DNA from 4 places in the Providencia sp. 6390 genome. Region 1 is predicted to be linked to each of the others. Evidence: predicted binding sites of a transcription regulator. Region 1 holds the regulator's gene; each other region holds the start of a gene.

Evidence for each region. Region 1 encodes CRP, which controls carbon source genes, mostly activating them, when cyclic AMP is high. Its sites were predicted from a motif close to ATGTGANNNNNNTCACAT; they were not measured.
Region 2: the regulator CRP is predicted to act here: its motif matches at 1,032-1,049, upstream of rbsD (D-ribose pyranase).
Region 3: the regulator CRP is predicted to act here: its motif matches at 1,404-1,421, upstream of AC3Z9T_RS01115 (NupC/NupG family nucleoside CNT transporter).
Region 4: the regulator CRP is predicted to act here: its motif matches at 1,012-1,029, upstream of deoC (deoxyribose-phosphate aldolase).

The regions. Positions count from the first base shown of each region.
Region 1 covers NZ_JBYVYL010000010.1:186,989-189,189, forward strand. Annotated here, with positions in the region: gene AC3Z9T_RS18835 (hypothetical protein) at 1-784, opposite strand, end outside; gene crp (cAMP-activated global transcriptional regulator CRP) at 1,025-1,657, opposite strand; gene AC3Z9T_RS18845 (OsmC family protein) at 1,956-2,201, shown strand, end outside.
Region 2 covers NZ_JBYVYL010000008.1:7,054-9,254, reverse strand. Annotated here, with positions in the region: gene ravA (ATPase RavA) at 1-845, opposite strand, end outside; gene rbsD (D-ribose pyranase) at 1,138-1,557, shown strand; gene rbsA (ribose ABC transporter ATP-binding protein RbsA) at 1,565-2,201, shown strand, end outside.
Region 3 covers NZ_JBYVYL010000001.1:224,310-226,510, reverse strand. Annotated here, with positions in the region: gene AC3Z9T_RS01120 (DUF3820 family protein) at 1-86, opposite strand, end outside; gene AC3Z9T_RS01115 (NupC/NupG family nucleoside CNT transporter) at 153-1,337, opposite strand; gene ligA (NAD-dependent DNA ligase LigA) at 1,571-2,201, opposite strand, start outside.
Region 4 covers NZ_JBYVYL010000009.1:77,036-79,236, forward strand. Annotated here, with positions in the region: gene rbsK (ribokinase) at 81-1,001, opposite strand; gene deoC (deoxyribose-phosphate aldolase) at 1,175-1,843, shown strand; gene deoR (DNA-binding transcriptional repressor DeoR) at 1,890-2,201, shown strand, end outside.

The DNA of each region.
Region 1 (2,201 bases):
AAAATGTTAGCTGATAATATTTTTTAGATTCAGGTGCGGTTGCAATTTTTAATTTGCTAGTAATAGGCGCTAATTCTTCCGCCATCAGCTCTTTATAGGGTTTCTCTGGTATTGTTGGTAGTGGTGTGTTGAATGTTTTTTCATAGCTATCATCAACAGAAGCTAAGTTATTATGAAAAAGGATATCTCCTTTATATTTTTTTATAGGTGCTTTTTCTTCTTGTATTGTTAACTTATTGGGATTGCTGGATTTTAGTGTTCCAATATATCGTGTACTAATAAATGTATCTTGCAAAGCGGGTTGATGAGTTAATGCTGCACTTTCAATACCTTTTTCTACCAATTTAATGGGAGAAGGTTTAAAAGAAGCGTTTAGTAATTGGCTATTTGAGGGGGTCGCGTTGGAATTTTGTGATGGCTTGAGTCGATTTTGTAACTGAGTTATACGATCTACTGTATCAGCTATAGTGAATTTTGAACGTGAAGAGGTTGACTTAGATTGCGTATTATCCTTAAGTGGAGCTGCCATTTTACCTGATAGTTGAGTTTGAGGCTGATTAAATGCATTGTTGCCGAATTTTGTTGTGAATGGCGATGCTACTTGAGTTGAACTGATTTGAGACATATATGCAAAGAAACGCTGTCGAGCTTCTTCTTTGCTCTGCTTTATATGACAAGATTCATTCTTTGTACTTTGTTGTAAAGGGCTATTAGATAGCATCTGATTATGATAACCCATGGTTTTATTAATATACGAGTTATTGATTGGACTTAGTTCTTTCATTGATTAAATCTCTAATAATTATTGGAAAATTATTAGGAATTTTGTTTTATTATGATGAAAAAGAATATAAAAGAACGATATTAGTTAAAACTTAAATTATATTTTTGGTTGGGTTTTCTGCCTGTTTTTGTTCAGTGTGGTAAATAATATAAGCTTAGCCAAATAGAAAAATGGCTTGATATCTGAGACACCAAGCCATTCACTACGTGACCCAGCAACAGGCTAGGCCGAGATGTTAAACTAGCGAGTACCGTATACGACGATAGTTTTACCGTGTGCTGAGATCAGGTTTTGATCTTCTAGCATCTTCAAGATACGGCCAACCGTTTCACGCGAACAACCAACAATTTGGCCGATTTCTTGGCGTGTAATTTTGATTTGCATGCCATCCGGATGCGTCATTGCATCAGGTTGTTTTGCTAAATTAAGTAGTGTTTGGGCAATACGGCCAGTCACATCAAGGAAAGCGAGGTTACCCACTTTTTCAGATGTAGTTTGTAGGCGGCTTGCCATTTGCGCTGAAAGGCGCATAAGAATATCAGGGTTAACCTGAATAAGCTGACGGAATTTTTTGTAAGAAATTTCAGCGACTTCGCAGGCACTTTTTGCTCTTACCCAGGCAGAACGTTCTTGCCCTTCTTCAAATAACCCTAGTTCACCAATGAAGTCTCCCTGATTCAAATAGGAGAGGATCATTTCTTTGCCTTCTTCATCTTTGATTAAAACAGCCACTGAACCTTTAACGATATAGTAAAGAGTCTCTGCTTTTTCACCCTGATGGATCAGCGTGCTCTTGGATGGATACTTATGAATATGGCAGTGTGACAAAAACCATTCAAGAGTAGGGTCTGTTTGTGGCTTGCCGAGAACCATTAGCGTTATCCTCTGTATGTTAATCCAACCATCTGGTCAACCATGACCAAACAGCTGGTTTTTAAAGTCACTATCTTAGCATATTAACCATAATGAAAGTTAATACCAACATTATAATATAATCAATTGAAACCCTGAGTTTTGATCTTACCCCTATCAGGTGATAATTTGTTTGTAACATAATAAACTTAGAAAGTCTCGGCTTTATCGCTTCAGCTGCTTAAAGTGGCTACTTGATTGAAAGCATTTATGTAACAATGTTATCGTTTGTACAAACTTTTTCAGAGGGAATACAATAATGGAAGCGAGAGTTAAATGGGTTGAAGGTCTTTCTTTTTTAGGTGAGTCAGCATCAGGTCATCAGATAATGATGGATGGTAATTCAGGCGATAAAGCACCTAGTCCAATGGAAATGGTATTAATGGCGGTAGGTGGATGCAGCTCGGTTGATGTGGTATCTATTTTACAAAAAGGCCGTAATAATGTGAGCGGCTGTGAAGTTAAATTAACCTCGCAACGTCGCGATGAAGCACCTCGTTATTTT
Region 2 (2,201 bases), on a different contig from region 1:
TGCCATAAGCAATCTTTCAGCAGAATAATATCTAAAGGTGAAACGGCATTTCGACCATTAAAAAATGCGCTTGCCTGCAGTAAATAAACCGCTTTTTTCCAACGTCGGTCAGATACATATAAGTGTTTGTCTGTTGCGTCTAATTGTTGGCGTAGTTGGTAAATCAATTCAAAACAGTGATCGGTTAGCGTAATTTGAGGGATTTGCTGTTGCCATTCACCATATTCTTCATCGCTGATTTTTAAATGTTCTGGTACAAGTGAATCATCTGGTGATGATTTGCCTATTAGTAATGCACGAAAATTTTGTTTTTCTTGGACTTTATCAAGCCAAATACGCACTAACATCCTATCAAATAGGGCTTCTAGGCTATTGTCTGCATCGGGCAATTCATTGGAAGCAGTGACCAGTAGCCGCATTGGGATATTACTTTCACCATCGCCATTACGAAACTTGCGCTCATTAATTGCGGTTAGCAAGGTATTTAAGATAGCGGGACCTGCTTTCCATATTTCATCAAGAAATACCACTTCAGCATCAGGTAAATAGCCTTTAGTTAGGCGTTGATAGCGGCCTTCATCTTTTAAGGCTTGGATTGATAATGGGCCAAAAATTTCTTCAGGCGTGGAAAAGCGCGTCATTAAATATTCAAATGCATTAGCGTGGCGAAATGCATACTTCATACGGCGTGCTATTAAGCTTTTTGCGATCCCCGGTGGCCCTAAAAGAAAAACACTTTCTCCGCTTAAGGTTGCGAGTAGACATAAACGGATCGCATGCTGGCGTTCATATAGGCCACTTTCAAGATAGTTGCTTAGTTGGGCAATTCGTTCCGCTAGCTGCATGTTTTTTCCTTGATTCCTTTAATTATTAAACAAGCAATATGTTCTCTAGGTTATCGATCCTAAGGTAAATAGTGCAACGTATTTTGTCATTTTTGTTTTATTTCTAATAGTGAATCACAAAAACGATTCAGCCCTAATTAATTCAATCTATTCGTCTTTTGACGGATTTTTTCTGTGAACGAAACGTTTCGATGACGATCACAAATCTTGCGTAATAAGATTGAGTTGTTCAATTTCTTATCTATGATTAAGTTGAGCGAAACGTTTCGCTTATAAGGAAACGGCGGGAAAAATGAAGAAAGGTGTGTTGCTTAATGCCAATATTACGTCAGTGATTGCTAAGTTAGGCCATACTGACCATATAACGATTGCTGATGCTGGGTTGCCTATACCTCAGCAGGTTGAGCGGATTGATTTGGCTGTCACTCAGGGCTTACCTGATTTTATGTCTGTGTTAAGTGTGGTAACGCAAGAAATGCAGGTAGAAAAAGCGATTTTGGCGGGAGAAATTACCACTATCAACCCTCAAATGGAACAGGCAATATTGGCACATTTAAAAGCGTTAGAACTAACTCAAGGAAAACCTATTGAGGTGGAGTATTGTAGCCATGAAAGCTTTAAGCAGTTAACACGCGATAGTAAAGCCGTTATTAGAACAGGGGAATGTTCACCTTTTGCCAACGTTATTCTCTGTTCTGGTGTGACTTTCTGAGGTGTGTATGCAACCTTTATTAGAACTTATCGGTATTGATAAATCTTTTCCAGGTGTTAAAGCGCTCAATGGTGCCGCTCTTAAAGTTTACCCCGGAAAAGTGATGGCGCTTGTCGGGGAAAATGGTGCGGGTAAATCCACCATGATGAAAGTGCTGACGGGGATCTACAGCAAAGATGCTGGAGCTATTCGTTATTTAGGCAAAGAAGTCATTTTCCATGGCCCCAAAAATTCGCAGGAAGCAGGTATTGGTATTATCCATCAAGAACTAAACCTAATCCCTGAACTGACAATTGCTGAAAATATTTTTCTTGGCCGTGAGTTTGTGAATAGATTTGGGAAAATTGATTGGAAAACTATGTTTAGTGAGTCCGATAAACTCCTAAAACGTCTCAACCTTGATTATGACAGCCACCAGCTGATCGCAGAGCTTTCTATTGGTGAACAACAAATGGTTGAGATAGCCAAAGTATTAAGCTTTGAATCTCAAGTTATTATTATGGATGAACCAACGGATGCATTGACTGACACAGAAACAGCCTCATTATTTCGTGTTATTGAAGAGCTTAAAGCGCAAGGTCGTGGCATTGTTTATATCTCTCATCGTTTAAAAGAAATTTTCGAAATTTGCGATGATGTGACCG
Region 3 (2,201 bases), on a different contig from region 1:
TCAGGGAGATCGATCAGGGCTCGACCTTTGTATTTCCCAAATGGCATTTGTGTATTTGCCATATCGATAAGATCTTGTTTTTCCATTTTCTCTCCAAGCAAAAACGGCATTCATAATGAATGCCGTTAACCATTTTAACACTTTTACTGCCGTTATAAAATCAGTCCAACCACTGCTGCGGATAAGAAGCTAACTAATGTTGAACCAAACAGAAGTTTCAAACCAAAGCGAGCAACGGTATTACCTTGTTTCTCATTCAAACCTTTGATTGCCCCTGCTACAATACCAATTGATGAGAAGTTAGCGAAAGAAACTAAGAATACTGACAGAATACCCACTGAGCGAGGTGAAAGTGCTGCTGCGGCGGCTTGTAAGTCACCCATAGCAACGAATTCATTCGTCACCATTTTCACTGCCATGATACCACCTACTTGCAGCGCTTCATCAGCAGGAATGCCTAATATCCACGCAAATGGATAGAATACATAGCCCAACATTGTTTGGAACTTGATATCAAAAATCGCCATACAGATGCCGTTAACCATGGCAATCAATGCAATGAAACCGATCAACATAGCGGAAACAATAATCGCGACTTTAAAACCTGCAAGAATATATTCACCCAACATTTCAAAGAAACTTTGGCCTTCGTGAATGTTGCTCATTTGCAACTCTTCTTCAGCTTCTGGCGGGTACGGATTGATCAATGAAAGCACCACGAAAGTACCAAACATGTTAAGTACCAATGCTGCAACAACATAGCGAGGTTCTAACATAGTCATATAGGCACCAACAATTGACATTGACACTGTCGACATTGCAGTAGCTGCCATGGTGTACATTCTACGTTCAGACATTCTGCCTAATTGGTCTTTATAGGCGATAAAGTTTTCAGATTGCCCAAGTAACAATGAACTGACCGCGTTAAATGACTCCAGTTTACCCATACCATTCACTTTAGAAAGCACAGTACCGATAACACGGATAACAATAGGTAATACCTTGATATGCTGTAAAATACCAATCAAGGCTGAAATAAAGATGATTGGGCACAGAACTTGTAAGAAGAAGAACGCTAAATGCCCTTCAATCATGCCACCGAAGATAAATTTAGTCCCTTCAGCTGCATATCCCAACAAATGTTCAAATACACCTGCAACACCCAATACAAATGAAGAACCCACATCTGAATGCAAGAAGAAATAAGCTAACGCAACTTGAATAACCAACAACTGTACAACATAACGTAATCGGATTGCTTTACGGTTACTACTTGCCAATATCGCAAGAGCGCCAATTACAACAAGAGATAGAACAAAATGCAGGATCGAGGTCATATGCGACTCCAACAAATTTAAACAAAGCGGTTTATGTGTATATTCTATGTAATAGGCGACATTTAAATGCGACAAGCATCACATTAGTATGAAAATGGAATCATTGTATTTTGCAGAAAGCTAATGCCGATCACACTTTAAGAGGAAACACTAACTCTTAACCATTAGATTGATATAGGTCATGTCATCACCCCGTACCCCAGATGATGACACCCAAAAACTATAGTAGAAGATCAAGAACCTAGCAAACGAATAAGCTCATCTTCATCAATGACTTGAATACCTAACTCATTTGCTTTAGCCAGTTTAGATCCTGCCGCCTCACCAGCAATCACTAAATCGGTTTTTTTCGAAACACTACCCGCCACTTTAGCACCTAAGGCAACCAGTTTATCTTTCGCTTCATCACGGGTTAATCGGCTCATCGAGCCTGTTAATACCACTGTTTTTCCTGTGAATGGACTATTAATACTACTGACATCTACAGCAACTGCTTGTGGCCAATGAATATTAGCTTTGTTTAATAAGTCTTGGATCACAGCTTGGTTATGTTCTTCACGAAAGAAATTAACTACATGCTTTGCAACAACATGACCAATATCTTGTACTGTTTTAAGTGACTCTTCATCTGCTGCCATCACAGCTTCAAGCGTACCATAATGCGATGCAAGGTTTGCTGCTGTTGCTTCCCCAACCTCACGAATACCTAATGCATAAATAAAACGTGCTAACGTAGTTGCTTTCGATTTATCTAAAGCATCAACTAAGTTCTGTGCTGACTTAGGCCCCATTCTATCAAGCCCAGTAAGAATACCTGCACTCAATTGGTATAGATCAGCAGGTGTTTTCACATACTCTTTTTCA
Region 4 (2,201 bases), on a different contig from region 1:
AACCCTTATTTTTATTATCGATATCCACTTTTATTGCGGCTCTAATGACCGCATTATTATCGAGGGATATCGCTTTTTTATTAGCTATTCAGTTGCACAAACTCAGTAAATTGTTCAATGCTTGGGTAAGAAGATTGAGTACCTTTACCTGTCACACTAAATGCAGAAAACAGTACCGCTTTTTTCAATGCATCAGCAATATTGCCTGTATGGACATAGTAATGAGAAAAACAGCCAATAAAGGCATCCCCTGCACCACTAGTATCTATCGCATTTACCTTGATGGCTGGGATCAGCAATTCGCTATCACGAGTCATCCATAACGCGCCTTTTTCACCTAATGTGACGATGAGATTTTTTAGCCCTTTATCCAATAATGATTGAGCGGCACGACGGATATTATCCATGGTGTCGACTGGCATATTGGTGAGAATTTCCAACTCTGTTTCATTAGGCACAAAGAAATCACAACGACAGGCAAAGTCGAGATCTAATGTACGTTGTGCGGGTGCTGGGTTAAGTAATACTGGAATATTGTGTTTATTACCAAAAGCAATGGCGTGATAAACCGTTTCTAGTTGCACTTCGAGCTGCAATACAATCAGTTTGCATTTTTTCAGATCTTCCGCGGCACGTTCAATATCTTCAGGTGATAAGAATTTATTAGCCCCTTTAACGATCAAAATGCTATTTGCGGAGTTTGGATTAACAAAGATCGGCGCTACACCGCTCGATGTGCAAGGCACTTTTTCAACATAGCGAGTATTGATGCCATACGACTCTAGATTACGGATCGTATTATCTGCAAAGATATCATCACCCACTTTTGTTAACATTATCACTTTTGAATTCAGCTTTGCTGCGGCAACGGCTTGGTTGGCCCCTTTACCACCACAACCAATCTTGAATGACGGCGCTTCTAAGGTCTCGCCCTCTTTTGGCATCTGATCAGTGTAAGTGATCAGATCGACCATGTTTGAACCTATAACTGCTATATCCATAATGTCCCTCGTGTTAAATAAATCACATAATGATATGATAATAACATTATCATGTTGCATAAATATCATTTGTGATTAAGATCGCGAATAACGAATGACCAAGTGTTATATCCGCCACATTTTTTCATTCATTGTTATTAACTCCATATTTGCTCTTTATAGGAAACATTTAAATGAAAAACTTAGCACAATTTATCGATCACACCTTATTAGCGGCTAATGCTACCGTAAACGACATCAAACAGCTCTGCTCTGAAGCTGCTGAATACCATTTCGCATCCGTGTGTGTAAACACTGGCTATGTACCTTTAGCCAGTGAATGCCTCAAAAATAGCGATGTCATGGTCTGTTGTGTGGTAGGCTTTCCTCTCGGCGCCTGTTTAACTGAAGCAAAAGCATTTGAAGCCGCAGAAGCAGTGCGTCGCGGTGCAAATGAAGTTGATATGGTGATCAACATAGGAATGCTAAAAAGTGGTGAGCTTGAGTTCGTTCGTCAGGACATTGCTACCGTTTTAGCCGCTTGTGACAATGCAACGCTGAAGGTGATTTTAGAAACCTGCCTGTTAACCGATGAAGAAATTATTCAAGTTTGTGAAATTTGCCGCACATTGAAGGTTGGTTTTGTGAAAACTTCAACAGGTTTCAGTACAATGGGTGCCACTGAACACCATGTTGCATTAATGCGTAAAGTCGTTGGTGATGAAATTGGCGTTAAAGCCTCTGGTGGTGTTCGTGATCGTGAAACGGCAGAGAAAATGATCAAAGCTGGTGCCAACCGCGTTGGGGCCAGCGCGAGTGTCGCGATTGTCTCAGGTGAAAATGTAACCTCAAGTGGGTACTAAACGACGGGGCGCGGTAAATCCGCGCCAATTAAAAAAGGATTGCTCGGTGATAGAAACTAAACAAAAAGAACGCCTTCGCCGTTTGAGTGAATGTATTAAACGCTCAGGAAGAATTCACCTGAAAGAAGCGGCTAGAATACTTGAAGTCTCTGAAATGACGATTCGCCGTGACTTAAATGCCGATACTGAAGGCCCTATCCCTATGTCACTTCTCGGTGGCTATATTGTTTCTGTTACCCAACCATCCTTGCCACAACATAACGACCCCCAAGCCAATATTTTCACCCCCGATCAAACTGAAGAGCTATACATCCCTAACTTAGCAGCCAGTATGGTATCCGATGACGATGTGATCTTT